One region of the Thauera sp. SDU_THAU2 genome, then DNA from elsewhere that is predicted to be linked to it. Evidence: predicted binding sites of a transcription regulator. Region 1 holds the regulator's gene; each other region holds the start of a gene.
What was found. The regulator sigma-54, encoded in region 1, starts transcription at its own class of promoters, with help from an activator protein. The targets are predictions, from matches to a motif close to TGGCACGCTTNCTGCTNA.
Positions count from the first base shown of each region.

Region 2: a site for sigma-54 is predicted at 2,476-2,493, ahead of AAFL97_RS20035 (GntP family permease). Genes of this name have one in related genera too.
Region 3: a site for sigma-54 is predicted at 3,172-3,189, ahead of adh (aldehyde dehydrogenase). Genes of this name have one in related genera too.
Region 4: a site for sigma-54 is predicted at 2,674-2,691, ahead of AAFL97_RS22475 (circularly permuted type 2 ATP-grasp protein). Genes of this name have one in related genera too.

Region 1 covers NZ_JBBWUN010000003.1:3,663,876-3,671,138, forward strand. The annotation lists gene recA (recombinase RecA) at 1-612, shown strand, start outside; gene recX (recombination regulator RecX) at 633-1,082, shown strand; gene lptB (LPS export ABC transporter ATP-binding protein) at 1,069-1,791, shown strand; gene AAFL97_RS18905 (RNA polymerase factor sigma-54) at 1,798-3,258, shown strand; gene hpf (ribosome hibernation-promoting factor, HPF/YfiA family) at 3,276-3,602, shown strand; gene ptsN (PTS IIA-like nitrogen regulatory protein PtsN) at 3,739-4,200, shown strand; gene hprK (HPr(Ser) kinase/phosphatase) at 4,197-5,144, shown strand; gene ilvA (threonine ammonia-lyase, biosynthetic) at 5,242-6,762, shown strand; gene AAFL97_RS18930 (5-formyltetrahydrofolate cyclo-ligase) at 6,802-7,263, opposite strand, start outside.
Region 2 covers NZ_JBBWUN010000003.1:3,903,190-3,910,452, reverse strand. The annotation lists gene AAFL97_RS20050 (YbaK/EbsC family protein) at 1-283, shown strand, start outside; gene AAFL97_RS20045 (hypothetical protein) at 376-609, shown strand; partial or broken gene AAFL97_RS20040 (sigma-54 interaction domain-containing protein) at 739-1,941, shown strand; gene AAFL97_RS24795 (helix-turn-helix domain-containing protein) at 2,085-2,246, shown strand; gene AAFL97_RS20035 (GntP family permease) at 2,555-3,943, shown strand; partial or broken gene AAFL97_RS20030 (acyl CoA:acetate/3-ketoacid CoA transferase) at 3,968-5,975, shown strand; gene AAFL97_RS20025 (hypothetical protein) at 6,072-6,239, opposite strand; gene AAFL97_RS20020 (YeeE/YedE family protein) at 6,252-7,263, opposite strand, start outside.
Region 3 covers NZ_JBBWUN010000003.1:4,126,796-4,134,058, forward strand. The annotation lists gene pedF (cytochrome c-550 PedF) at 192-650, shown strand; gene AAFL97_RS21005 (cytochrome b) at 746-1,288, shown strand; gene adh (aldehyde dehydrogenase) at 1,599-3,119, opposite strand; gene AAFL97_RS21015 (sigma-54-dependent Fis family transcriptional regulator) at 3,399-5,015, shown strand; gene AAFL97_RS21020 (methanol/ethanol family PQQ-dependent dehydrogenase) at 5,321-7,195, shown strand.
Region 4 covers NZ_JBBWUN010000003.1:4,443,976-4,451,238, forward strand. The annotation lists gene AAFL97_RS22465 (circularly permuted type 2 ATP-grasp protein) at 1-1,602, shown strand, start outside; partial or broken gene AAFL97_RS22470 (transglutaminase family protein) at 1,637-2,586, shown strand; gene AAFL97_RS22475 (circularly permuted type 2 ATP-grasp protein) at 2,734-4,164, shown strand; gene AAFL97_RS22480 (alpha-E domain-containing protein) at 4,235-5,182, shown strand; gene AAFL97_RS22485 (proteasome-type protease) at 5,256-6,068, shown strand; gene AAFL97_RS22490 (methyl-accepting chemotaxis protein) at 6,209-7,263, opposite strand, start outside.

The DNA.
Region 1 (7,263 bases):
GACTCGGTCGCCGCGCTGACGCCGAAGGCCGAAATCGAGGGCGAGATGGGCGACCAGTTGCCCGGCCTGCAGGCCCGCCTGATGTCGCAGGCGCTGCGCAAGCTGACCGCCAACATCAAGCGCACCAACACGCTGGTGATCTTCATCAACCAGATCCGCATGAAGATCGGCGTCATGTTCGGCAGCCCCGAGACCACCACCGGCGGCAACGCGCTGAAGTTCTACGCCTCGGTGCGCATGGACATCCGCCGCACCGGCACGATCAAGAAGGGCGACGAAGTGGTCGGCTCCGAGACCCGCGTCAAGGTCGTCAAGAACAAGGTCTCGCCGCCGTTCAAGGAAGCGCACTTCGACATCCTGTACGGCGAAGGCATTTCGCGCGAAGGCGAGATCATCGACCTCGGCGTGGTGCACAAGATCGTCGACAAGTCCGGCGCCTGGTATTCCTACAACGGCGACAAGATCGGCCAGGGCAAGGACAACTCGCGCGAGTTCCTGCGCAACAACCCGGCGCTGGCGCGCGAGATCGAGAACAAGGTCCGTGCCGCCGTCAGCCTGCCCGAGATGCCGTCGGGCGGCGCAGCCCCGGCCGTCGCGGCGGACGAGGCCTGATCGGGACGCCAGCGGCTGCCATGGCCGAACCGAGCCTGCGCGAACGCGCCCTGCGCCACCTCGCCCGCCGCGACCACTCTCGCGCCGAACTGGCGAAGAAGCTCGCGGCCCACGGCGACGAGGACGAGATCCGGGCGGTGATCGAACGCATGGGCGAGCTCGGCCTGCAGTCCGACGAGCGCTTCGCCCAGGCTTTCGTGCGCAGCAAGGCGGCGCGCTTCGGCGCCGGCCGCCTGCGCAGCGAAATGGCCCGGCGTGGCCTCGACCGTGACCTGGTCGACGAGGCAATCGCCAGCGAATGTGCAGAATCGGAATCAGAGCGTGCGCGCAGCGTGCTGCGCAGCCGCTTCACCACGCCGCCCGCCGATGCCCGCGAATGGGCGCGGCAGGCGCGCTTCCTGCAAACCCGCGGCTTCGCACCCGACCTGATCCGCAAGCTGCTGAAAGAGCCCTACGATGAGTCTGCTTAAGGTCGCTGGCCTGCAAAAGCGCTACAAGGCACGCACCGTTGTACATGACGTCGGCTTCGAAGTCGGCTCGGGCGAGGTCGTCGGCCTGCTCGGCCCCAACGGCGCGGGCAAGACCACCTGCTTCTACATGATCGTCGGCCTGGTGCGCGCCGACGGCGGCCAGATCGGCCTCGACGGCAAGGACCTGACCCACCTGCCGATCCACGCCCGGGCGCGGCTGGGCCTGTCCTACCTGCCGCAGGAAATGAGCGTGTTCCGCAAGCTCACGGTGGCCGAGAACATCCGCGCCGTGCTGGAGCTTCAGGGGCTGGAGAACCGCCAGGTGGACGAGCGCCTGCAGGAGCTGCTCGAAGAGCTCAGCATCGGCCATCTGCGCGACAACACCGCCATCTCGCTGTCGGGCGGCGAACGCCGCCGCTGCGAGATCGCCCGCGCACTGGCCACCGACCCGCGCCTGATCCTGCTCGACGAGCCTTTCGCCGGTGTCGATCCGATCGCGGTGATCGACATCCAGAAGATCATCCGCTTCCTCAAGGAACGCGGCATCGGCGTGCTGATCACCGATCACAACGTCCGCGAGACGCTCGGCATCTGCGACCGCGCCTACATCATCAGCGAAGGCCGCGTGCTCGCAAGCGGCCAGCCGGGCGAGATCATCGCCAACGAAAAAGTCCGCCAGGTCTACCTCGGCGAACATTTCCGCCTCTAGTCCAGGATGAAACCCAGTCTCCAGCTCAAGCTCTCCCAGCACCTCACGCTGACGCCGCAACTGCAACAGTCGATCAAGCTGCTGCAGTTGTCGACGATCGAGCTGAACCAGGAGATCGAACGCTTCCTGCTCGAGAACCCGATGCTGGAGCGCGAGGAGTTCGACGAACCACCGCCCAGGCTCGAGCCCTCGACCAGCACCTCGCCGGCCGAGCGCGAGCGCGAACAGCAGCGCGAAGCCGACACCGACGCGGGCGGCGACGGCGACGCCGGTGGCGCAGCCGAGCGCGAAGGCGGCGAAGAAGGCATCGACTGGTCGAACGTCGGCACCGGCGCGTCGGCCAAGCGCGACGATGACGACGACGTCGACTTCCAGGAAATCCAGGCCGCCGAGCTGTCGCTGCGCGAACACCTCGACCAGCAGGTCGCGCTGTCGCCGCTGAACGATCTCGACCGTGCGCTGGTGCGCTTCATCATCGAAGCGCTCGACGACGACGGCTACCTGTACCAGCCGCTCGAAGAGCTGCTCGAACTGCTACCGGCCGAGCTCGAGATCGACCTCGACGACCTGTCGATCGCACTGCGCCACGTGCAGCACCTCGATCCGGCAGGCATCGGCGCCCGCACGCCGCAGGAATGCCTGGCGCTGCAGTTGCGCGCGATGCCCGAAAGCTCGATCCAGATGCTGGCGCTCGAGATCGTCGATGCGCACCTCGAACTGCTGGCCGAACGCAACTTCGTCCGCCTGAAGAAGCTGACCGGCTGCAACGACGACGAACTGCGCGCCGCGCACGCCCTGATCTGCAGCCTGGACCCGCACCCCGGCCTGCGCCACTCGGCTTCCGAGACGCGCTACGTGCTGCCCGACGTCATCGTGCGCAAGGTCCGCGGCCGCTGGACCGTCAGCCTGAACCAGGAAGCGATGCCGCGCCTGCGCGTCAATCGTCTGTACGCCAGCCTGCTGCAGCAGAACAGGGGACAGGGCGGCGGGCTCACCGGCCAACTGCAGGAAGCGCGCTGGCTGATCAAGAACGTGCAGCAGCGCTTCGACACCATCCTGCGCGTGTCCCAGGCCATCGTTGACCAGCAAAGACAGTTCTTCGATCATGGTGATGTGGCGATGAGGCCACTGACCCTCCGGGAGATCGCAGACCAGCTCGAACTGCACGAATCCACCGTATCGCGCGTCACGACGCAGAAGTACATGGCGACACCGCGTGGCGTCTTCGAACTCAAGTATTTCTTCGGCAGCCACGTTTCCACCGACACCGGCGGAGCAGCTTCCTCAACGGCAATCCGCGCACTGATCCGCCAGCTGGTGGACGCAGAGGACAGGAAGAAGCCCCTGTCCGACGCACGAATTGCAGAAGTTCTGGGCCAGCAGGGTATCGTGGTCGCACGTCGCACCATCGCGAAATACCGCGAATCACTCAATATCCCGCCGGTCAGTTTGCGCAAATCGATCTGACAACAACAGGAGTTAGCATGAATCTCAACATCACCGGGCGCCACGTCGAAGTCACGCCGGCCATTCGCGACTACGTCGGCGCCAAGCTCGACCGCGTCATCCGCCACTTCGACAACGTCACCAGCGTGGCGGTGATCCTCTCCGTCGAGAAGCTGCAACAGAAGGCCGAAGTCACGCTGCACGTGCGCGGCAAGGACATCTTCGTCGAAAGCGAGGATACCGACCTGTACGCCGCCATCGACGCGATGGCCGACAAGCTCGACCGCCAGGTCCAGAAGTACAAGCAGAAAATGACCGACCACAACCACGAAGCCCTGAAGCACCAGGCGCCGCCCGAGGCCTGATCGCCCATTGCGGTTTTATGTCCGGGGTGTGGTTATAATGCGCGCGTTTTCAAGACGCGGCTTCAACGCACCCCGGTCCAACCCCGTCGCCCAGCGTGGCGCCAGCGGTAACGGCGCTGCGCAAGCTCCATAGCGAATGAGCCTGATATCTCAACTCCTGCCACTGTCGAACGTGGTGGTCGATCTGGACGCCAGCAGCAAGAAGCGCGTCTTCGAACAAGCGGGCCTGCTGTTCGAGAACAACCAGGGCATCGCCCAGAGCCTGGTGTTCGACAGCCTGTTCGCCCGCGAACGGCTCGGTTCCACCGGCCTCGGCCAGGGTATCGCGATTCCCCACGGCCGCATCAAGGGCCTCAAGGACGCGGCAGGCGCCTTCCTCCGCCTGGCGGCACCGGTGCAGTTCGACTCGCCCGACGGCAAACCGGTCAATCTGCTGTTCGTGCTGCTCGTGCCCGAGCAGGCCAACGAGACCCACCTGCAGCTGCTGTCCGAACTGGCGCAGATGTTCAGCGACCGCGAGTTCCGCGAAGCCCTGCTCGATGCGCCCGACGCCGCGCACATCCACAAGCTGTTCGGGAACTGGGGCGCCGATGAATGAGGCAGACCAGCGTCGCGCGGCTGTTCGAGGCTGAACGGGAGCTCCTTCAGCTCAGCCATGTCAGCGGACGGCTGGATGCCGTGCTGGCCGTGGCCGAGGAGCGGATCTGGCCGGCCGACCTCGTCGGCCACCTGAACCTGATCCACCCCACCCGCCTGCAGATCGTCGGCGCCGCCGAACTGGCCTGGGCCCAGCGCCAGACCACCGACAAGGTCACCCACCACCTCAACGAGATCCTGTCCAGCCAGCCGCCGGCGATCATCGTCGCCGACGGCTGCACGGTATCGAACATCATCCGCGGCGTCTGCGAAGCGCACGACGTCGCGCTATTCACCACACCCCAGCCATCGGCCAGCGTCATCGACCAGCTGCGGCTCTACCTGTCGCGCGAACTGGCCGAGAAAGCCTCGCTGCACGGCGTTTTCATGGACGTGCTCGGCGTCGGCGTACTGATCACCGGCGACTCCGGCGCCGGCAAGTCCGAGCTCGCGCTCGAACTGATCTCGCGCGGCCACGGCCTGGTCGCCGACGACGTCGTCGAGTTCGCGCGCATCGCCCCGACCGTGCTGGAAGGCCGCTGCCCGCCGATGCTGCAGGATTTCATCGAAGTCCGCGGCCTCGGCATCCTCAACATCCGCACCATCTTCGGCGAGACCGCCTGCCGCCGGAAGATGCGCCTGCGCCTGGTCTGCCACCTCGAACGCCGCCAGCCCGGCGACGGCGACCCGAGCCGGCTGCCGGTGCAGCAGGAAGTGAAGGACATCCTCGGCGTCAAGGTCACCCGCGTGGTGCTGCCCGTCGCCGCGGGCCGCAACCTCGCAGTGCTGCTCGAAGCCGCCGTGCGCTCGACCATCCTGCAGCTGCGCGGCATCGACGCGATGCAGGAGTTCATCGACCGCCAGATGCAGGCGATGAGCGCCGCCGACGGCGACGGCGCGGCGTAAGCACGCCCCCGCCGGCAAGCAGCCCGCCAGCGGTGCTATTGCCGCAGTGCCGCATCGGCTGCTACCCTCGACGGCTTTGCTGCCCCGCGAGCCTTCGATGAGCACCCCCACGGATTACCTCGAGCGCATTCTCAACGCCCACGTCTACGACGTCGCCGTCGAGACGCCGCTCGACCTCGCCACCAACCTGTCCGCGCGCGTGCACAACCGCATCCATCTCAAGCGCGAGGACATGCAGCCGGTGTTCAGCTTCAAGATCCGCGGCGCCTACAACAAGATGGCGCGGCTGTCGCCGCAGGCCCTGAAGCGCGGCGTGATCTGCGCCTCGGCCGGCAACCACGCCCAGGGCGTCGCGCTGTCGGCCGCCAAACTCGGCACGCGCGCCGTCATCGTGATGCCCAGCACCACACCCCAGATCAAGATCGACGCGGTCAAGGCGCGCGGCGGCGAAGTCGTGCTCGCCGGCGAATCCTATTCCGACGCCTACGCCCATGCGCAGGAACTGGAAAAGAGCGAGAAGCTGACTTTCGTCCACCCCTACGACGACCCGGACGTCATCGCCGGCCAGGGCACGATCGGCATGGAGATCCTGCGCGCCCATGCCAAGCCCATCCATGCCATCTTCTGTGCGGTCGGCGGCGGCGGGCTGCTCGCCGGCGTGGCGGCCTACGTCAAGCGGGTGCGGCCGGAGACGAAGATCATCGGCGTCGAGACCGTCGACGCCGACGCGATGACGCAGTCGCTCGCCACCGGCAAGCGCGTGGCGCTGGAGCAGGTCGGCCTGTTCGCCGACGGCACCGCAGTCAAGCAGGTCGGCGCCGAGACCTTCCGCCTGTGCCAGCAGTACGTGGACGAGATGATCGTCGTCGACAACGACGCCATCTGCGCCGCGATCAAGGACGTCTTCGAGGACACCCGCTCGATCCTCGAACCCTCGGGTGCGCTCGCCATCGCCGGCGCCAAGGAATATGCCAAGCGCCACAAGCTGCGCGACAAGAACCTGGTCGCCGTCGCCTCCGGTGCCAACATGAACTTCGACCGCCTGCGCTTCGTCGCCGAACGCGCCGAGCTCGGCGAACAGCGCGAAGCCGTGCTGGCGGTGACGATTCCGGAGCGGCCGGGCGCCTTCCGCAAGTTCATCAGCCTGCTGGGCAACCGCAACATCACCGAGTTCAACTATCGCTACGCCGACCCCGAGCAGGCCCACATCTTCGTTGGCGTCACCGTGCATAACCGCAACGAAGTCGGCCGCCTGGTGGACATGCTCGAACGCCACGAACTGCCGGCGATCGACCTGACCGACGACGAACTCGCGAAGACCCATGGCCGCTACATGGTCGGCGGCCGCTCGCCGCAGGCCGAGAACGAGGTGCTCTACCGCTTCGTCTTCCCCGAACGGCCGGGCGCGCTGATGAATTTCCTCTCCAAGCTGCATTCGGACTGGAACATCTCGCTGTTCCACTACCGCAACCACGGTTCGGACTACGGCCGCGTGCTGATCGGCATGCAGGTTCCACCCGAGGACACGCAAGCCTTCGAGGACTTCCTGCAGCGGCTCGGCTACGAGTACGTGGCCGAGACACACAACCCCGCCTATCGGCTGTTCCTCGCGGCCTGAGCCCTTCCGCCGGGTTCCCGGCGGCGTACTGCACGCGTCTCAGCGGACGGCGCGCTCCGCGCCGTCGCAGGCCGAACCGGCATGGGCCGCCCCGGTATGCACCGCGCCAGCACGGGCTGCCCCAGCCTCCGTGACGATCCAGTCCATCGGCCGGTCATGCGGCTGCGGCAGCACGCTCGGCACCCGGCCCAGCTCGAAGCCGGCGCCGACGGCAATCACGTCCATCCCCGCCAGCGTGCGGTCGAAGTAGCCGCCGCCGTAGCCCAGGCGGTAGCCGGCCGCATCGAAGGCGTTCAGCGGCACGAGCACGACTTCGGGCGCCACCTCTTCCGGCGTCGCCGGATGCGGGATGCCATGGCGGTCGAGCACCATCCCGGCCCCCGGCGTCCAGCGGCGGAAATGCATCGCCGTCCCGGCCGCGACGACCACCGGCAAGGCCGCCACGCGCTGCGCATCGCCCGCCAGCCAGTCCCGGACCCAGTCCCTGAGATCGGGCTCGGC
Region 2 (7,263 bases), 240 kb from region 1:
GCCGGTGGAAATGATGGATCTGTTGGCGGTGGAGCCGGGTGCGATGAGCCCCTTTGCCTTGTTGGCAGATCGGGATGGAAGGAAGGTGCGATTGCTGATGGATCGGTCGCTCGAGCCAGTTTCCCGATTTCTTTTCCATCCTCTGGTCAACACTGCGACAGTTTCGATTCGTCGTGAAGGACTTGCACGTTTCCTGGTGGCGATTGACCACCCTGCGGAGTTCGTGGAAATTCCATATCGTGTCGTCGAGCACGAAGTTGTAGAGCTGCGTGCGAACGGTTAGGCGCCCCAGCGCGCAACGATGGTGCCAGCCGGAGCGGAATCCGCTACCCTGCGCCCTGTCCCGATCCTCCGCGCGCATCGCGCCCGCAGCCCATGGCCCAGCCCAATCTCAAGCAACGCAAGACTTTCGCCATGATCCGCGTGATGGGCGGCATGGTTGCCGCCCTGTACCTGAGCGCTGTCGTCGTCGCCAACGTGCTGGAAGGCGTGCCGCTGGAAGGCAGCCTGTTGTTCTCCGCGCTGGTCGCGGCGGCGGGTTATGGCTATGCCGCCTGGTACCTGCGCGAGCTGTCGGCGATCGCCCGAGAGGAACGTGACGTGCGTTAGCAAGCACGCGGTAGCAGACGCGCGTTAGCGACGCGCGCTAGCTGGCGGACGCTGAACGGGCCCGCCGGCATTGCAGGGCGGGTGGGGCAGTCCCATAATCTCCTGCCTCATTCCCGCACAAGTCTGGCCATGGGTCTGTCTGCCGCCGAGCTCGACGAAAACGGCCTCAAGATCGGCATCTCCCCCGAGTATTTCCGCACGGTGGCGATGCCCTTGCTGTTCGACCATCTCGAAGCCCAGTGCGAAGGCACGGTGGCGGTCAATCGCCAGGCGCGCATCGTGTGGATGAGTGCCAAGTACGCCCGCAAGATCGGCATCGATGGCCCCCATGAAGCCCTCGGCCGCGACATCGAGGAAGTGCTGCCGGCGAGCCGGCTGCGCGAAGTGGTGGAAAGCGGCCAGCCCAGCCTGCTCGACCTGATGCCTTTCGGCGACGAGCATTTCGTCGTCACCCGGATTCCCTTGCGCGACGATGATGGGCGGGTGGTGGGGGCGCTGGGCTACGTGCTGTTCGACCGCGCCCGCCATCTCAAGCCGCTGGTGGAGAAATACGGCCGCCTGCAGGCGCGGCTGGCCGAGGCCGAGCGCGCGCTGCTGCAGGCGCGACGGGCGCGCTACACCATCGCCAACTTCATCGGCACCAGTGCGGTGGCCGGCGAGATCAAGCGCCAGGCGCGCCGTGCCGCCCAGCTCGACGCCACCGTGCTGCTGCGCGGCGAGACCGGTACCGGCAAGGAGCTGCTGGCGCAGGGCATCCACAACCTGTCGGCACGCGCCGCCGGTCCGTTCGTCGCGGTGAACATGGCGGCGATACCGGAAAACCTGGTCGAAGCCGAACTGTTCGGCACTGCGCCGGGCGCCTACACCGGCGCCGACCGCAAGGCGCGGGTCGGCAAGTTCGAGCTTGCCAATGGCGGCACGCTGTTCCTCGACGAGATCGGCGACTTGTCGCTGCCGCTGCAGGTCAAGCTGCTGCGCGTATTGCAGGAGCAGCAGGTCGAGCCGCTGGGTTCGAACCAGGTGCGCGCGCTCGACGTGCGCGTGTTCGCCGCCACGCACGTCGATCTCGAAGGGCGTGTCGCCGCCGGCGCTTTCCGCGCCGACCTGTTCTACCGCCTCAACGTGCTGAGCCTGCGCGTGCCCAGCCTGCACGAGCGCCACGAGGACATTCCGGCGCTGGTCGATTACCTGCTCGACGACATCGCCGCCCGTTCCGGCCTGCGGCGGCTGGAACTGGGCGACGATGCCCTGGCCCTGCTCGCGACCCTGCCCTGGCCGGGCAACGTGCGCCAGTTGCGCAACCTGCTCGAACGCGCCCAGCTCAGTGCCGACAGCGGTCCGCTGGGGGCGTCCGTGCTGGCCGAACTGCTCGGCGAGGGGGCGGCGAGCACGCGGCCGTTCACCGCCGCTGCCGCGCCGGCGGCAAGACGTGACGCCGAGTGCGGCGAAGCCGAAGCGGCGGGGGTGGTGACGGGATGGTCAGGCCGCTCGCCGACAGCCTGGCGAGTGCCGAGCGCGCCGCGCTGCTTGCCGCCCTGCAGGTCTGCGGAGGCAACCGGAGACTGGCTGCGAGCAGACTCGGCATCTCGCGCGCAGGCTTGTACGTGAAGCTGCAGCAACACGGCATCGTGCGCTGAAGCCCGGCGGCCGGGCAGCGCACCGGTGTCCAGAATCCTGGACTATTCAGGAGAGAGTGTCCATTTTATTGGACATGTCCATGGATAAAGACTGCTGCGCGCGCGTGAGCCGCACAGAGCCGAATCATGACGAATGGAAATAAACATATTCAATAGCACAATAATGGTGCGGTATTGAATGAACGTCATGCCCCCTTCTGGTGCGTCGGCGTGCATGTGCCCAGCGGGCTGGCACGCGTCCTGCTCAAGCAGCGGCACTGCGGCCGCGGGCGTGGTCCGCATCCAAAACTACCAGGAGGAGAAGCCCCATGGGCACCCTAGGCATTCTGTTGTCTCTCGTACTGCTGATGTATCTCGCTTACCGCGGCCTCAGCGTGCTGCTGCTCGCGCCGCTGCTGGCGCTGCTGGCCGTGCTGCTGTCGGGCGAGGCCGCGCTGCTGCTGCCGACCTACACCCAGGTCTTCATGAAGGCGATGGGCGGCTACGTGATCCAGTTCTTTCCGCTGTTCCTGCTCGGTGCGCTGTTCGGCAAGCTGATGGACGACTCCGGCTCGGCGCGAGCGATCGCCCATGCCATCGTCGCCAAGGTCGGCAGCGAGCGGGCGATCCTCGCCATCGTGCTCGCCTGCGGCATCCTGACCTATGGCGGCGTGTCCTTGTTCGTCGTCGCCTTCGCGGTCTATCCGATCGGTGCCGCGCTGTTCCGCGAAGCGGGCATTCCGAAGCGGCTGATCCCAGGAGCGATCGCGCTCGGTGCCTTCACCTTCACGATGACCGCGCTGCCGGGCACGCCGGCGATCCAGAACGCCATCCCCATCCCCTTCTTCGGCACCGACGCCTTTGCCGCGCCGATCCTCGGCCTGATCGGCGGCCTGATCATGTTCGTGCTCGGCACCTGGTGGCTGGGCGCGCAGGCACGCAAGCTGATGGCGGCCGGCGAAGGCTACGGCAACCATGCCGACGAACCCGTCGCCGACAGCGGCGGTCCGCTGCCCGGCTTCTGGCTGGCGCTGCTGCCGATCCTCGTCGTGATCGCCCTGAACTTCGTCATGGCCAAGCAGGTGCTGCCCAACATCGATACCAGCTACCTGGCCAAGCCCGAGTTCGGCGGCCTGCAGGATGCCCGCTCGCTGATCGGCATCTGGTCGATCATCGTCGCGCTCGCCGTGGCGATCATGCTGCTGGTGGCGATGCACTGGAAGCGCTGGACCGACTTGATGAAGACCGTCAACGAAGGCTCCTTCGGTTCGATGCTGCCGATCCTCAATACCGCGACCGAAGTCGGCTACGGCACCGTGATCGCCTCGCTGGCCGGTTTCGTCATCATCCGCGACCTGGTGCTGGGCATCGCCCCGGGCAATCCGCTGATTTCCGAGGCGGTGGCGGTCAACGTGCTGGCCGGCATCACCGGCTCGGCCTCGGGCGGCATGTCGATCGCGCTGAAGACGCTGGGCGCGGAGTATCTCGCCATGGCCAATGCCGCCGGCATCAGCCCGGAACTGCTGCACCGCGTCGCGGCGATGGCCTCCGGCTGCATGGACACGCTGCCGCACAACGGCGCGGTGATCTCGCTGCTCGCGATCTGCAAGCTCAACCACCGGCAGTCCTACGGCTTCATCGCCATGAACACCGTGGTGTTCCCGCTGATGGCGCTGGCGATCGTGATCGCGCTCGGCACCTTGTTCGGCAGCTTCTGAGCCCGGCCGCGGAGGAGACAGGACATGAGCATCGCTCGCCACCCCATGGCCGCGTCGCTGAACGTTTCGGACAGCGGCAAAGTGGTGTCCGCCCGCGAGGCGGTACGCCTGATCCGCTCGGGCGACACGGTCGCCACCGGCGGCTTCGTCGGCATCGGCTTTCCGGAAAGCATCGCCATCGCGCTGGAACAGCGTTTTCTCGAAAGCGAAGCGGCCGACGGCGCCGGCCACGGCGGCCCGCGCAATCTCACGCTGGTCTATGCCGCCGGCCAGGGTGACGGCAAGGAGCGCGGCCTCAACCACCTCGGCCACGAAGGCCTGGTCGGCAGCGTCGTCGGTGGCCACTGGGGGCTGGTGCCCAAGCTGCAGCGGCTCGCGGTCGACAACCGCATCGAGGCCTGGAACCTGCCCCAGGGCGTCATCTCGCACCTGTTCCGCGACATCGCCGCCGGCAAGCCCGGCACGCTGACGCGGGTCGGGCTGGGGACTTTCGTCGATCCGCGCTTCGGCGGCGGCCGGCTCAACCAGCGCACCACTGCCGAGCGCGTGCGCCTGCTCGAGATCGACGGCGAGGAATACCTGTTCTACAAGGCCTTCCCGATCCACGTCGGCATCATCCGCGGCACCACCGCCGATGCCGACGGCAACATCACGATGGAAAAGGAAGCGCTGACGCTGGAGGCGCGTGCGATCGCGATGGCCGCGCGCAATTCCGGCGGCATCGTCATCGCCCAGGTCGAGCGAGTCGCCGAGCGCGGCTCGCTGAACCCGCGCCAGGTGCAGGTGCCCGGCGTGCTGGTCGATTGCGTGGTGGTCGCGGAGCGGCCGGAGCACCACATGCAGACCTACAGCGAGCAGTACAACCCCGCGTTTTCCGGCGAGCTGCGCGTGCCGATGTCGGCGATCGCCGGCATGGGCATGAGCGAGCGCAAGATCATCGCCCGCCGCGCGGCGATGGAGCTGCAGGCCGACGCGGTGGTGAACCTGGGCATCGGCATGCCCGAAGGCGTGGCCAGCGTCGCCGCCGAGGAGCAGGTCATCGACCTGCTCACGCTCACCGCCGAGCCCGGCGTGATCGGCGGCATTCCGGCCGGCGGGCTGAGCTTCGGCGCGGCGGTCAATACCCAGGCGATCATCGACCAGCCCAGCCAGTTCGACTTCTACGACGGCGGCGGGCTGGACATCGCCTTTCTCGGCCTGGCGCAGGCCGACCGCGAAGGCAATCTCAACGTTTCGCGCTTCGGTCCGCGGCTGGCCGGCGCGGGCGGTTTCATCAACATCTCGCAGAACGCCAAGAAGGTGGTCTTCGTCGGCACCTTCACTTGCCGGTGCGCTGCAGGTGGTGGTGGAGGACGGCTGCCTGCGCATCGCGCAGGAGGGCAGCGCGAGGAAGTTCGTCGCCGAAGTCGAGCACCGCACCTTCAGCGGCCCGCAGGCGGTCAAGTGGCAGCAGGACGTGCTCTACGTCACCGAACGCTGCGTGTTCCGGCTGTGCGCGGAAGGACTGGAGCTGATCGAGATCGCGCCCGGCGTGGACCTGCAGCGCGACATCCTCGCCCACATGGACTTCGCCCCGGTCATCAAGCGCCCGCCGGCGCCGATGGATGCGCGCATCTTCGCCGACGAGGCGATGGGCCTGCGGCGGGACCTGCTCGAGATTCCGCTCGAGCAGCGCCTGTCCTACGACGCCGAGCAGGAGCTGTTCTTCGTGAACTTCGAAGGCCTGGCGGTGCGTACCGAAGCCGACATCGCCCGCATCGAGCGCGCGGTCGAGGCCGCGCTTGCCGCGGTGGGGCGGCACGTCGATGCGATCGTCAACTACGACCGCTTCTCCATCGTGCCCGAGCTCGTCGACGCCTACGTCGGCATGGTCAAGGGCCTGATGGCGCGCCACTACCGCTCGGTGACGCGCTACACCGCGAACAGCTTCCTGCGCATGAAGCTCGGCGAGGCGATGGAGAAGCACCAGATCGCGCCGCACATCTACGGCAGCGCCGCGGAGGCGCAGGACCGCGTTCGCGGCGGCAACTGAGCGCCTGCGGCCGGACGCGCTGCCGCGTGCCGGCCGGATGAAGCGCTGCCGCAGCGGCTGCCTCGATGCAGGCCGCTGCGGCAGCGTTTCCGGGCTTCAGCGTCCCGAGCAGTGCCCGCCCGAAGCCGCCTGCCCGCTGCCGAGGGCGAAGGGCGGCGGCTCCAGGCGCACGCCGCGGGTATCGAAGGTGTCCAGCGCCACCAGTGCCAGCACCCCCAGCCAGAACACCGCATTGACGAGGCGGAAGAGTTTCTTGCCGTTCATGCTTCTTCCCCCTCAGTTGGCGATGCGGCGGCGGATGCGCACGCCGATGATCGAACCGGCGAAGGCGAGCGCGAACCACACCCAGCCGTGCAGGCTGGCCGAGGCGATGCCGCCGAGGTAGGCGCCGACGTTGCAGCCGAAGGCCATGCGCGAACTGTAGCCCATCACCAGGCCGGCGACGCAGGCGGCGATCAGGCGGCGGTTCGACGGTAGCCTGACGTCCGCCGGGCCGTTCCAGCGCGACGCGGCCAGCGCGCCGTAGAGCAGGCCGAGGTTGGTCACCGAGGTGATGTCGGCCAGCAAAGGCTCGGCCAGCCGGGTGGCGTGCGGCTCGACGCCCCAGAAGGGATCGCCGACCGGGCTCCAGCCCAGCGCCGAAGCGATCTTGGCGCCCCACACGCCGATGCCGTAGACGATGCCCCAGGGTTGGCCGGCGACGACCAGGTGCAGGCCGTACAGCGCCGCCAGCAGCAGTGCGCCCAGCCACCAGCGGCGCGCCCAGCGGCTGCCGGCGCGGGCTGTTTCGGCGGCGGGGGCGAAGCTCGCCGTGCCGGCGCGCATCACCTGCCGGGCAGCATCTTGTGGCGTCGGGATCGGTGACGCCGCGGGCTGCGAGGCGGCGGATTGCGCTTGGGCGCGGCCGGCCAGCCAGGCCACCAGGCCGCAGCCGGCAACGGTCAGCGCGAGCGCGGTGGGCCAGCCCCAGGCCAGCAGATCCACCGCCGGCAGGCCGCCGAGGGCGATCCAGCCGGGCTGGTGCGAGGCGCCGACGAAGCTGCCGAGGGCGAAGGTCGGCAGCACCGCGAAGGACAGCGGCGCACCGGCGCCGGCCTTGTACAGCGTGCCCGAGCCGCAGCCGTCGGCCAGTTGCATCGCGGCGCCGAACAGGAAGGCGCCGAGCACCAGGCTGATCGTCAGCGGCGCCACCGCGCCGACCAGTTCGCCGCCGCTGCCGGCGATCAGCGGCAGGCTGACGGCGGCAGCGAGCACCATCAGCAGCATCTGCGCCCACAGTCCCTGCGGG
Region 3 (7,263 bases), 460 kb from region 1:
GTTTTTGTGATGCGGGCTGTCCCAAAACTTAGCACCTGCCTCGAATTGCAGCAACCGCCGCCGAGGCCATGGTCTGTGCGAGAGCAAGTTCCTTGCCACGCAATGGCGCAAGTCGCCATGGCACACCGCTTGCAGAGTTCCCCTCAACCGGATCCGCCGGTGCATCGAAAGCGACACACCCGACATCAGCCATGAGGAAGCGAAAAGTGAAAAGCAAATACAACGAGGAGACGAGATTCCAACCCCTTCGCAAGGCCGCGCTCGCGCTGCTGCTCGCCGGCAGCACGTCGCTGGCCTGCGCGCACGGCGACGTCGTTCCCCACGCCGTCGATGTTTCCGCCCTGAAACCCCTCGGCGAAACCTGGCTGGAACGCAACCCCTACAGCGGGGACAAGGACGCCATCCGCATCGGCGACTCGGCCTTCAACCAGAACTGCGCCCGCTGTCACGGCCTCGGCGCCGTATCGGGCGGTATCGCGCCCGATCTGCGCTCCCTGCCGACGGACGCCGAGGGCGACGAAATCTTCATGCAGCGCATTCGCAACGGCGCCACCCGCGACGGCCGGGTCTACATGCCCCCGTTCGAAGGTATCCTGTCCCAGGAAGCCATGTGGGCGATCCGCGCCTGGCTGGAAACGGTCGCAGAGTAATGACCGGGCCTCGCCGCCCGGACATGCCCTGTTCGCCCCCGGCGCCCCCTGCCGCCCGATTCGCGGCAGGGGGCGTTTTCACAAGGAGACGACCCATGCCCCCAGCACGCTACGACCCGGGCGCGATCGCGCTGCACTGGGTCCACGCGATCCTGATCGCAGTCCTGATCTTCATCGGCCTGTCCATCGACGGCCTGCCCAGCGGGCCCGAACGCAGTTCCACGATCGCCCTGCACAAGTCGCTCGGCATCACCGCTTTCCTGTTGCTGCTGTTGCGCCTGGCCTGGCGCCGGCTGCACCCGCCGCCAGCGGACGAGCGCCTGGGCGCGATGCAGCAACGCCTTGCACGCTACGGCCACCGCGCCGTCTATCTGCTGCTGGCGCTGACGCCGCTGAGCGGCTATCTGTCGGCCAGCTTCACCAAGTATCCGATGCGCTTCTTCGGCTACGTCATCCCGAAACCGGGCTGGCCGGACGAGGCCCTGAACGAGTTGTTCGGCGCTGCCCACGGCCTGTTCGCGTGGACGCTGCTGGCGCTGATCGCGATGCATATCGGCGCCGTCATCCTGCACTGGCTGCAGGGCGCACCGGTGCTGCCGAGGATGCTGCCGGGCCGCCGCAGTAAGGGCCACCGCTGAACCCGGGCTTCGGTGCACCGGCACGGAGCACGGAGCCGACACTGTCCCATGATGACGCACCTGCTCCAAAGCGGAGCAGACGCTTTCCGTCGCCCGCAGCGCCGCACCCAGTCCAGCGCACCGGCCAGCATCCGGTCGCTGGCCGCTTCCGGATTTTCGCCGTCGATCTTGTCCGCATCGTTCGGCATCATCGGGGGCCTTGTTTCCAGGCAAAAAAGACGGCCCGTAGGCCGCCTGAAGACTCACTTTCGTGAGATGGGGGAGAACGCTGGCACCCACGCCGCCCTGCAGCGGCGCGAGGCCCGATCCATCAGAAGAACCCGAGCTTGTTCTCGCTGTAGCTGACGAGCAGGTTCTTGGTCTGCTGGTAGTGGTCGAGCATCATCTTGTGGGTCTCGCGCCCGATGCCCGATTCCTTGTAGCCGCCGAAGGCCGCGTGCGCCGGATAGGCGTGGTAGCAGTTCGTCCACACCCGCCCGGCCTGGATCGCCCGGCCCATCCGGTAGGCCACGTTGCCGTTGCGGCTCCACACCCCGGCACCCAGCCCGTACAGCGTGTCGTTGGCAATCGCCAGCGCTTCGGCTTCGTCCTTGAAGGTGGTCACCGCCAGCACCGGGCCGAAAATCTCTTCCTGGAAGATGCGCATCTTGTTGTGGCCCTTGAACAGCGTCGGCTGGATGTAATAGCCCTCGCTCAGCTCACCGCCCAGCGCTGCCTTGTCGCCGCCGATCAGCACCTCGGCCCCTTCTTCCTTGCCCAGCGCCAGGTACGACTGGATCTTGCTCATCTGCTCGCGCGAGGCCTGCGCCCCCATCATCGACTCGGTGTCGAGCGGGTGGCCGTGCTTGATCGCCGCCACGCGCGCGAGCACCCGCTCGATGAACTTGTCGTAGATCGATTCCTGGATCAGCGCCCGGCTCGGGCAGGTGCACACTTCGCCCTGGTTGAAGGCGAACAGCACCATGCCTTCGATCGCCTTGTCCAGGAAGGCGTCGTCGCGGTCCATGACGTCGGCGAAGAAGATGTTGGGCGACTTGCCGCCCAGCTCCAGCGTGGCCGGGATCAGGTTGTTGGCCGCGGCCTGGGCAATCACCCGCCCCGTCGAGGTCGAGCCGGTGAAGGCGATCTTGGCGATGCGCTTGCTGGTGGCCAGCGGCATGCCCGCTTCGCGACCGAAGCCATTGACGATGTTGAGCACGCCCGGCGGCAGCAGGTCGGCGATCAGCTCGACCAGCACCAGGATCGACACCGGCGTCGATTCGGCCGGCTTCAGGACCACGCAGTTGCCCGCACCCAGCGCCGGCGCGAGCTTCCACGCCGCCATCAGGATCGGGAAGTTCCACGGGATGATCTGCCCGACCACGCCCAGCGGTTCGTGCAGGTGGTAGGCCACGGTGTTCTCGTCGATCTCGCTGATGCTGCCTTCCTGCGCGCGCAGGCAGCCGGCGAAGTAGCGGAAGTGATCGACCGTGAGCGGGATGTCGGCGTTGAGCGTCTCGCGGATCGCCTTGCCGTTGTCCACCGTCTCGGCGTAGGCCAGCCGCTCCAGGTTCTGTTCGATGCGGTCGGCGATCCTGAGCAGGATGTTGGCCCGATCGGCCGCCGGCGTCTTGCTCCAGGCCGGAAACGCCGCATGCGCCGCGTCCAGCGCCAGCTCGATGTCCTCGGCCGTCGAGCGCGCCGCCTGCGTATAGACCTGGCCGCTGATCGGCGTCACCACGTCGAAGTACTGCCCCTTGACCGGCGAAACCCATTTGCCGCCGATGAAGTTGTCGTACTTCGCCTTGTGCTGCACCGGGGCCCCGGATTGGCCGGGCATTGCGTAGATCATCTCGATGTCTCCTTTCTTGTGGTTACGCACGCCATGTGCGTTACACGTCTCCTCTGCAGGCAGCGTGCCAGAACCGCAAGCCCGCATAGAATTCTCGATTTCTTCTTATCATTCAGACAACTGGCAACAGCCCAGGCTGAGCAGCCGATCCGAAGCCGCTCGAAGCCAGCCTCGCCGGGTGTTCCATTGCCGCACACCTGTTCCAATACGATGCACTTCCGCTCGCGCCACGTTCCAAGCCATGCACGCGGAAGGCATACTTCCTGCATGGAAAAGGACATGGACCCCGCACGCTCTTCCTCGCCGAACCCGGCCACGCTCGCGCCGCTCGACCTGCACGCCTCGTGGGCGCGCAGCAGGGAGTTCGGCCTGCGCCCGGACGACGCCCTGTCGGACGCCCTCGTTTCCCCTGCCGACCTGCGCGACCGCCTGGAAGCCAATGCCCGCCTGCTGACCTTCTCCCGCCCGGTCATCGAGAACCTGTTCCGCCAGATCGACTGCCCGAGCTCGACGCTGCTGCTGACCGACTGCGACGGACTGATCCTGAGCGCCATCGGCGACACCGGCTTCCTCGATCGCGCCACCCGGGTCGCACTCTCCCCTGGCGCCGAATGGAGCGAGGCGGCGATGGGCACGAACGCGATCGGCACCGCACTCACCACGCGCAAGGCCGTCGCCATCGAAGGCAACCAGCACTATCTGGCGCGCAACCGCTTCCTGACCTGTGTCGCCACGCCGATCTTCTCGCCCACCGGCGGCGTCGCCGGCATTCTCGACATCTCCACCGACGCCCGCGCCAACCTGTCGCACGCCGACGCACTGCTGCGCACCACCGCCGAATGCATCGAGCACCGCCTGATCGAAAACCTCGGCGAAGGCTTTCTGTCGCTGCACTTTCATACCCGGCCCGACCTGCTCGGCAGCCCGCTGGAAGGGCTGGCGCTGTTCGACGAGGCAGGCCGCCTGCTGGCCAGCAACCGCGCCGCCCGCGCACTGCTGCAGCTGCACGGCGAATTCCCGCAGGGCAGCTACACCGAATGCTTCACCACGCAGTGGCGGCATCTGGTGGCCTGGGCGGCGTTCGGGCCGCTGACGCCGTTTCCGCTGCGTACGCTGCACGGGCAGACCTGCATCGCCCGGGCCGAGCTGTTGCTGCCCCAGGCGCCGCGCGGCCGCCGGCAGGCGAAAGACGGCGAGGCTCCCAGCAGTACCGAGGCGCCGCCCGCACCCGACAGCGACCCGCGCCTCGCCCATGCCGGCGCGCTGGTCGCCGAATGGCACCGCAACCGCTGCGCAGGCCCGCTGCTGCTGTGCGGCGAAACCGGCACCGGCAAACGCCACCTGCTGTACCAGCACTGCCGCGACCACGGCATCGACGTGCCGCCGCTCGAACTCGACGGCCGCAGCCTTGCCGCCCGTGCGCAAGCGGGCCTCGACGAACTCGAAGACGCCCTGCAACAGGCGGAGAACGGCCTGCTCTACCTGACCGATGTCGACCTTCTCCCGGCCGCCGCCCTCTCCCGGCTGTTCGAGGCGGCGGACTCAAGCCGCCGCATCGTTGCCGCCAGCCGGCATCCGCTTGCCCATGGAGCGGAAGGGCGCGGCCTCGATCAGGCGACGCTGGCAAGACACGGGGCGCGCATCGTGACGCTGCCGGCGCTACGCGAGCGCGCCGATTTCGCCTATCTGGTACATCGCTTCGTCCGCGAAGCCTGCCCCGGGCGCCCGATCCGCGTTCTCCCCGAGGCGATCGAGCGCCTGCGGCACTATTCGTGGCCCGGCAACATCAGCGAACTCGCCAGCCGCCTGCGCCTGATGCTCGCCCTGCTGGGAGACGACAGCACCGAACTGCGCCCGGCCGACATCCCCGACGAACTGCTGGAAACCGCCGGCTGAGCGCATCCCGCCGGCCGCTGCACGGCGCCGGCGTCATCCCTACTGTCGCACGACATGCCCATCCGGAACTGCCCGTCCGGACTGTTCAGGAAGGGAGCGACTGTTCCAAATCGTTACACCTCCCCCCTGGCCACAATGCCCGCCAGGCCGCCACAGGGCACCAGCGGCGGGATTCACCCTCCCGGCCGCGGCTGGCACGCTCTTTGCCAAACGTAGCTCACCGGACATCCGGCCCGTCGGCCCCCCGCGCGGCGGAAAGCCACACGACATACCTACAAGACAGGATCAGGAGGCAAGGAGCAAAAATGAAAAAGTCGCATGTAAAGCCCTTCGCGCTGCGCGCCATCGTCGTCGCCACCGCGGCGGCGTTGTCGCTGCCGGTCGCAGCAGTCACCGACGTCACCTGGGAAGACATCCTCAACGATCACAAGACCACCGGCGACGTGCTGTCCTACGGCCTGGGCCTGAAGGCGCAGCGCCACAGCCCGCTCAAGGCGGTCAACACCGACAACGTCGCCAACCTGGTGCCGGCCTGGAGCTTCTCCTTCGGCGGTGAAAAACAGCGCGGCCAGGAAGCACAGGTTCTGGTGCACGATGGCGTGATCTATGCCACCGCCTCGTATTCCCGCATCTTCGCGATCGACGCCCGCAGCGGCAAGCGCCTGTGGGAATACAATGCCCGTCTGCCGGACGACATCCGCCCCTGCTGCGACGTGGTCAACCGCGGCGCCGCCATCTACGGCGACAAGGTCTTCTTCGGCACTCTGGATGCGGCCATGGTCGCGCTCGACCGCAAGACCGGCAAGGTCGTGTGGCGGAAGAAGTTCGGCGACCACAAGGTGGGCTACACCATGACCGGCGCCCCCTTCGTCATCAAGGACCAGAAGTCCGGCCGCACGCTGCTGGTGCACGGCTCATCCGGCGACGAATTCGGCGTGGTCGGCTGGCTGTTCGCGCGCGACCCGGACACCGGTGAGGAAGTGTGGGCCCGTCCGATGGTCGAAGGCCACATGGGCCGCCTGAACGGCAAGGACAGCACCCCCACCGGCGATCCCAAGGCACCGAGCTGGCCGGACGATCCCAACTCGCCCACCGGCAAGGTCGAAGCCTGGAGCCAGGGCGGCGGTGCCCCGTGGCAGACCGCCAGCTTCGACATCGACAACAACATGGTCGTCATCGGCGCCGGCAACCCCGCGCCGTGGAACACCTGGAAGCGCACCGCGCCGGGCGACGACCCGCGCAACTGGGACAGCCTGTTCACCTCCGGCCAGGCCTACGTCGATGCCAGCACCGGTGAACTGAAGGGCTTCTACCAGCACACGCCGAACGACGCCTGGGACTTCTCCGGCAACAACTCCATCGTGCTGTTCGAGTACAAGGATCCGAAGACCGGCAAGATGGTCAATGCCTCGGCCCACGCCGACCGCAACGGCTTCTTCTTCGTCACCGACCGCGACAAGCTCGCCCAGGGCGCCGGCTACCCCAACAAGCCGACCTCGCTGATCAACGCCTGGCCCTTCGTCGATGGCATCACCTGGGCCTCGGGCTTCGATCTCGCCACCGGCCGCCCGATCGAGAAGGACAACCGTCCGCCGCAGCCGAAGGAAGGCGCCGACAAGGGCGAATCGATCTTCGTCTCGCCGCCCTTCCTCGGCGGCACCAACTGGCATCCGATGTCGTACAGCCCGGACACCGGCCTGTTCTACATCCCGGCCAACCACTGGGCGATGGACTACTGGACCGAGAACATCACCTACAAGGCCGGCTCCGCCTACCTGGGCCAGGGGTTCCGCATCAAGCGGCTGTTCGACGACCACATCGGCATCCTGCGTGCGATCGACCCGGTCAGCGGCAAGATCGCCTGGGAGCACAAGGAAGAGTTCCCGCTGTGGGCCGGCACCCTGACCACCGCCGGCGGCCTGATCTTCACCGGCACCTCGGACGGCTACGTGAAGGCCTTCGACGCCAAGAACGGCAAGGAACTGTGGAAGTTCCAGACCGGCTCGGGCGTGGTCTCGGTGCCTGTGACCTGGGAAATGGACGGCGAACAGTACGTCGCCATCCAGTCCGGCTACGGCGGCGCGGTGCCGCTGTGGGGTGGCGACATGGCCGAGCTGACCAAGCAGGTCACCCAGGGCGGCTCGATGTGGGTGTTCAAGCTGCCGAAAGCCAGCCGCTGATCCTGCCCGATGAACCCGGCAACCCCGCCCTTCGGCGCGGGGTCCGGCCTCCGCGGCCGGCGCCGGGT
Region 4 (7,263 bases), 780 kb from region 1:
GCCTGTGCCCATGCGCTGTCGCGACTGGGCGAACTGGTGGTCAAGCCGGCCTATCCGGCGATGCGCGGCGGGCCGGTGTTCTGCCGCGACCTGCCGCCGGCGGAACTGGCGGCGCTGGCCGCTCGCATCGCCGAGCGGCCTTTCGACTTCGTCGCGCAGGAAATGGTGAATATCTCGCAGGCGCCGGTGCTGGCCGACGAGCGGGAGGAGGCCGGCGAGGCCGCCGGTGGGCTGGTGGCGCGCAACATCGGCCTGCGGGTGTTCGTCGCCGCCTCGCCCGACGGCTTCCGCGTGATGCCGGGCGGCCTGGTGCGCGTCGCCCCCGAAACCGACATGCGCGTGGTGTCGATGCAGCACGGCGGCGGCAGCAAGGATGCCTGGGTGCTCGGTGGCGCGGTATCGACGGTGCGCCGGCCGGTGTCCGCGGTGCCCGGCCAACTCGCGCCGCGCGAGCTCGACATGCCGCTGCCCGGGCTGGCGAGCCGGGTCGCCGAGAACTTTTTCTGGCTCGGCCGCTACAGCGAGCGTGCCGACGGTTCGGCACGCCTGGGGCGGGAAACCCTGAGGCGGCTCGGTGGCCTGGTGGAGTTCGATCGCCCGGTGGCGAAGGCACGCAACGATGATGCCGGGCCATGGGCGACGCCGACGCTGGCGGCGCTGGCCAGCCTGTGCGAGCGCTGCGGCCTGCGGCTGTCCGCCGGCGAAGAGGCCGCTGAGGAAAGGGCCGTCCAGGACAGGAGTGCCCGGGGAGAGGCGGCGGCGCAGGACGGCGCTGCGCCGGTACGGCCCGCAGCGCCACCCGAGGATGGCCCCCTTGCTGCAGAGTGCGGCATCGAGCGGCTGGCGGGTGCGTTGTTCGACGAAAGCCAGAGCGGCAGCGTGGTGACCAGCCTGCGTGGCGTGCTGCGCCTGGCGGCCCAACTGCGCGACCGGCTGTCGCCGGACAGCTGGCGCATCTACAACCGCCTGGCCGAATTCGCCACGCCTGCGCCAAGCACGCCAGGCCTGGGCGACGCGATGCATCGCCTGGACGAGTCGCTGCTGTCGCTGGTGACGCTGTCGGGCTTCGTCATCGAGAGCATGCCGCGCGATGCCGGCTGGCGCTTCCTGTCCATCGGCCGCCGCATCGAGCGCCTGCAGTTCCTGACTTCGGCGCTGGCCGCGCTGCTGACGGTGCCGGAGCAGGGTGCGCTGGAAGCGCTGCTGGCCGTCACCGACGGCGAGATCCGTTACCGCAGCCGCAACACGCGCGGACTCGCGCCGCGGCCGGTCGCCGAGCTGGTGATGTTCGACCCCGACAATCCGCGCGCGCTGCGCTACCAGATCGAGTCGCTGATCGAGCACGTCGGTCGCCTGCCGGGCGGCCGTTCGCTCGGCGAGCCCTTGCAGGCGCTGCTGGCCGAACTGGATGCCGAACGCGACTGCGACTGCTTCGAAAGGCTGGCGCTCGATCCGCGCAAGCCAGCCGCGGCCGAGGCGCGGCAAACCGTCGCTTCGCTGCTGCGGCGCATCTGGGGCGCCGGCAATGCACTGGCCGACGGCATTTCCCACCGCTACTTCACCCATCTGGACGCGCGCAGCCATGCAACCGCCTCGCGCTGAAGATCCATGCGTGCCGGCGGCGGGCGAAGCGTCGATGCACTGCTACGAGATCACCCACGACACCACCTACCGCTACGCCAGCCCGGTGCTGCTGTCGCAGCAGATCGCCCACCTGAGCCCGCGTGCGATGCCTCGCCAGCGCCTGTTCGCGCATCGCCTGACGATTTCGCCCGAGCCGTCCACGCGCAGCGAGCGCCTGGACTTCTTCGGCAACCCGACGACGCGCTTCGGCCTGTATGCGCCGCACGAACGGCTGAGCGTGCAGGCGGTGAGCCGGGTCGGCGTGCAGCGGCAGGACTGGCCCGAGCCGGCGCAGAGCCTGCCGTGGGAAGCCGCGCGCGACCATCTGCGCGATGCACTGTCGGGCCATGCGCCCTTGCAGGTCGACGCGCGCGATGCCGGCCAGTACCGCTTCGCCTCGCCCTTCGTGCAGCTCGGCGAGGAAACCGCGACCTATGCAGCCTATGCCGTGCGCTGCTTCACCCCCGGCCGACCGCTGCTGGAAGCGGCGCAGGCGCTGTCCTCGCTGATCCATGCCGAATTCCGCTTCGACCCGGCGGCCACCAGCGTCGCCACGCCGGTGGCCGAGGTCTTCGCCGAACGCCACGGCGTGTGCCAGGACTTTTCCCATCTGATGATCGCCTGCCTGCGCTCACCGGGCTGGCGGCGCGCTACCTGTCGGGCTACCTGCTCACCGAGCCGCCGCCGGGGCAGCCGCGGCTGATCGGCGCCGACGCCTCGCATGCCTGGGTCGCGGTGTGGTGCCCGGGCATCGGCTGGGTGGAGTTCGACCCCACCAATGCCGTGCAGCCGGCTCAGGGCCACATCACGCTGGCCTGGGGGCGCGATTATGGCGACGTCTGCCCGCTGCGCGGCGTGATCCTGGGCGGCGCCAGCCACGCCGCGGACGTTGCGGTGACGGTGATGCCGGTAGCGGTGCCGCCAGCGGCGCCGGGCTGCGGCGAATCCGATGCACCAGCATGATGCATCGCATGCCAGGCTGGTGCGCACCAGCGAGGTGCACGCCGGGCAATTGCGCCGCGGCGCGGTATTTCGCGCCCGCCAGCGGCTTGGCACGCTTTCTGCTGTGGTAGCGCGCAAGGGAGTCCGACAATGATCGCAGACATCAAAATGACCGCAGCGAAACCCTATGACGAAATGTATGCCGCCGATGGTTCGGTGCGCGCCCATTACCGCAGCTACGCCGACTGGCTCGAACGGATGCCGCGCGAACGCATCGAGCGCAAGCGCGGCGAGGCCGACGTCGCCTTCCACCGCGTCGGCATCACCTTCAATGTCTATGGCGCCGACGGCGGCAAGGAGCGGCTGATCCCGTTCGATCTGCTGCCGCGCATCATCCCCGGCGATGAATGGACGGCGCTCGAAGCCGGTCTGCGCCAGCGCGTGAGGGCGCTCAACGCCTTCCTGACCGACGTCTATCACGGCCAGGAAATCCTGCGCGCCGGCCGCATGCCGTCCGACCTGGTGCTGAACAACGCCCAGTTCCGTACCGAGATGAAGGGCGTGGACGTGCCCGGCGGCCTGTACGCGATGATCGCCGGCATCGACCTGGTGCGCGCGGCGGGCGCCGACGGCAAGGGCGAGTACTACGTGCTGGAGGACAACCTGCGCGTGCCCTCGGGCGTCAGCTACCTGATCGAGAACCGCAAGATGATGATGCGGCTGTTCCCCGACCTGTTCTCGCGCTACCGCGTGCAGCCGGTGGAACACTACCCCGACCTGCTGCTGGAGACGCTGCGCGCGGTTGCGCCCGAGGGCGTGCTCGACCCCACTGCGGTGCTGCTGACGCCGGGCGCCTACAACAGCGCCTACTTCGAGCACAGCTTCCTGGCCCAGCAGATGGGGATCGAACTGGTCGAAGGCCAGGACCTGTTCGTCAAGGACGACACGGTCTACATGCGCACCACCCAGGGGCCGCGCCGGGTGGACGTGATCTACCGCCGCATCGACGACGACTTCCTCGATCCGCAGGTGTTCCGCGCCGATTCCATGCTCGGCGTGCCCGGCCTGATGTCGGCCTACCGCGCCGGCCGGGTGACGCTGGCCAACGCGGTCGGCACCGGCGTCGCCGACGACAAGTCGATCTACCCCTACGTGCCGGAGATGGTGCGCTTCTACCTGGGCGAGGAACCCATCCTCAACAACGTGCCCACCTACATGCTGCGCAACGAGGAGGACCTCGCCTACACGCTCGCGCACCTGCCCGAGCTGGTGGTGAAGGAAGTCCATGGCGCCGGCGGCTACGGCATGCTGGTCGGGCCGGCGGCGACCAAGGCCGAGATCGAGCATTTCCGCCAGCTCATCATTGCCGCGCCGGAGAAATACATCGCCCAGCCGACGCTGTCGCTGTCGACCTGTCCGACTTTCGTCGAAGCCGGCATCGCGCCGCGCCACATCGACCTGCGCCCCTTCGTGCTGTCGGGCGGCAAGGAGATCCGCATGGTGCCCGGCGGCCTGACGCGGGTGGCGATGCAGGCCGGTTCGCTGGTGGTGAATTCCTCGCAGGGCGGCGGCACCAAGGATACCTGGGTGGTCGGCTGAGGCCGCTCACCTGCCTTCAGCCGCCTGTCCCCGTCCGTACCCCATATCCGATGAAACTGGGAGAACGATCATGCTGAGCCGTACCGCCGATCACCTCTACTGGATGGCGCGTTATACCGAACGTGCGGAAAACACCGTGCGCATGCTCGACGTTTCTTACCGGATGTCGCTGCTGCCGCGCAACAACGGCAGCAGCGACGACGGCTGGGGCGCGATCCTCGCCATCAGCGAACTGACCGACGCCTACGCCCGCAGCGGACGGCCGCTGACGGCGCGCGACGTCATCGAGTTCGTCGTGCTCGACCGCGACAACCTGTCGAGCGTGTGGAACTGCCTGCGTGCGGCGCGCGAGAATGCGCACGCGGTGCGCGGCACGCTGACCGCGGAAATGTGGGAAACCACCAACGCCACCTGGCTCGAAATCCGCGACATGACGCCGGAAAAGCTGCAGGTGACCGACCTCGGCGAGTTCTTCGAGTGGGTGAAGTTCCGCTCCCATCTGCTGCGCGGCGTCACCTTCGGCACCATGCTGCACGACGACGCCTTCCAGTTCGTGCGCCTGGGCACCTTCCTCGAACGTGCCGACAACACCGCGCGCCTGCTCGACGTGAAGTACCACAACCTGCTGCCGCAGACCGAGAGCCCGACCGGCACCACCGACTACTACCAGTGGGGCGCGCTGCTGCGCTCGGTGTCGGCCTTCGAGACCTACCGCCACGTCTACCGCGACGTCATCACGCCCTACAAGGTCGCCGAACTGCTGATCCTCAACCACGCCATGCCGCGCTCGCTGCATGCCTGCGTCGACGAGGTCAACGACATCCTCGGCGAGATCGCCAACCTGCACTCGGCCGAAGCCGCGCGCCAGGCCGGCGAACTCCATGCCACGCTGCACTACGGCCGCATGGACGACATCTTCGACACCGGCCTGCACCCCTGGCTCGAGCGCTTCCTCGAGCGCATCAACCGGCTGGGGGATCGCATCGGCGACAACTTTCTCGTTCCGGTCGCCGCCTGAACGCTTCCTGGCGCCGCCCTCGGTTTGCTCGTGGACCGGCGGCGCCGAACAATGACCCGACAGGACTGCCCGCATGACTTATTGCGTTGCGATGTGCCTCGACGAGGGACTCGTCTGTCTGTCCGATTCCCGCACCAACGCGGGCGTCGACCATATCAACACCTTCCGCAAGATGACCGTCTTCGAGCGTGCCGGCGACCGGGTGCTGGTGTTGATGAGCGCCGGCAACCTCGCCATCACCCAGGCGGTCATCAACATCCTGCGCGAACATGCCGCGGTACAGGACCGCCAGAGCCTGTGGAGCGCGCCGACCATGTTCGAATGCGCGCGCCTGGTCGGCGACACCATCCGTCGCGTGCATCAGCGCGATGCCGAAGCCTTGCAGCAGTTCGGCGTCGAATTCAACGCCTCCTTCATCCTCTGCGGCCAGATCGCCGACGAGCCGCCGCGGCTGTTCAGCATCTACGCCGCCGGCAACTTCATCGAGGCCTCCAGCGACACGCCCTACTTCCAGATCGGCGAATCCAAGTACGGCAAGCCGATCGTCGACCGCGTGGTCAATTGCCGCACCTCGCTCGACGAAGCCGCCAAGTGCGCGCTGATCTCGATGGATTCGACGATCCGCTCGAACCTGTCCGTCGGCCTGCCGCTGGACCTGCTGATCTACAAGCGCGACAGCCTGAAGGTGACGCGCCACGTCAGCATCGATGCCGACAATCCCTATTTCGACATGATCCACAACCAGTGGGGCGCCAACCTGCGCCGGGTGTTCGCCGAACTGCCCGATCCCGACTGGGCGACCTGGCCGCAGGAAGCCGTGCCGCGCCCGCGCGTGCGGGACATGGGCGAGACCGCGGTATGCGAAGCCGCCGGCAAGAAGGGGTGAGGCAGGATGGAGGCAGTGGGATGAAGAAAAAAGGGCTGCGTGTGATCGCAGCCCTTTTCCGGGATGAATGTGGCGGAGCGGGCGGTGCGCGTGCACGCCCGACTCCGCGAGCGGGTGCCGACGCTGAAGCGGCTCCCGATCTACGACTTGAAACGCCCCACCAGCCCGTTCAGTTCATCCGATAGCTGCGACAGCCGCCCGGAATCCTCCTGCGCAGAGCTGGCCAGGCGCTCGACCAGCTGCGCCTCGTCGTAGATCTGCTGGATATGCTGGTTGATCTCTTCGGCCACCCGGTGCTGCTCCTCCGCTGCGGCCGATATCTGCAGGTTCTGGTCCCGGATTTCATCGACCGACAGCTGGATGCCTTCGAAGCTCTCCCGCGCATTCTCGATCGACGACACGCTGGCACGCGACAGATCCAGGCAGCTTTCCATTTTCTGCGAGACCTCGTTGGTCTTGCTGCCGAAGGTGTTGAGCAACTGGACGATTTCGCCGGTGGAGTCGGAGGTGCGCTTGGCCAGAACCCTCACTTCATCCGCAACCACGGCAAATCCACGCCCCTGCTCGCCTGCCCTGGCGGCCTCGATCGCCGCATTCAGCGCCAGCAGGTTGGTCTGTTCGGCGATGGCGCGGATGGTGTCCAGAATCTGGTTGATGTTGCGGCTGCCTTCCTCCAGCTCAACCATGGCCCGGGACGACTCGGCCAGGCGGCTGCCCAGGCGGTTGACGTTCTCGGTGCTCAACTCGATCTGCTGCTTGCCCTCGGCGACACGACGATGTCCGTTCTCGGCGGAGTCGGCGGCATTGCTGCACGAACGGGCCACCTCGTTGGCGGTGGCGACCATCTCCTTGAACGCGGTGGACACCAGCTCCGCCGCTTCGCGCTGGCGCCCGGCCGCCTGGTGCATGTTGCCGGCAACGTCGCTGTTGACCCGCGAGGCGTCCTGCAGCCTGGTCGATGCCGCGCCGATGCGCTGGATCAACTGGCGTATCGCGGCGAGAAACTTGTTGAACCAGCCCGCCAGTTCCGCGGTTTCGTCCTTGCCCTGGACCTCGAGATCGCGGCGCAGATCGCCATCGCCCTGGGAGATCGACTGCAGCCCGGCGCTGACCTGGCCGATGGGCTTGACGATCACCCTGGAGAACACCGCTGCGATCAGGGCAAAGACGATCGCCAGCACCACCACGATGGCCG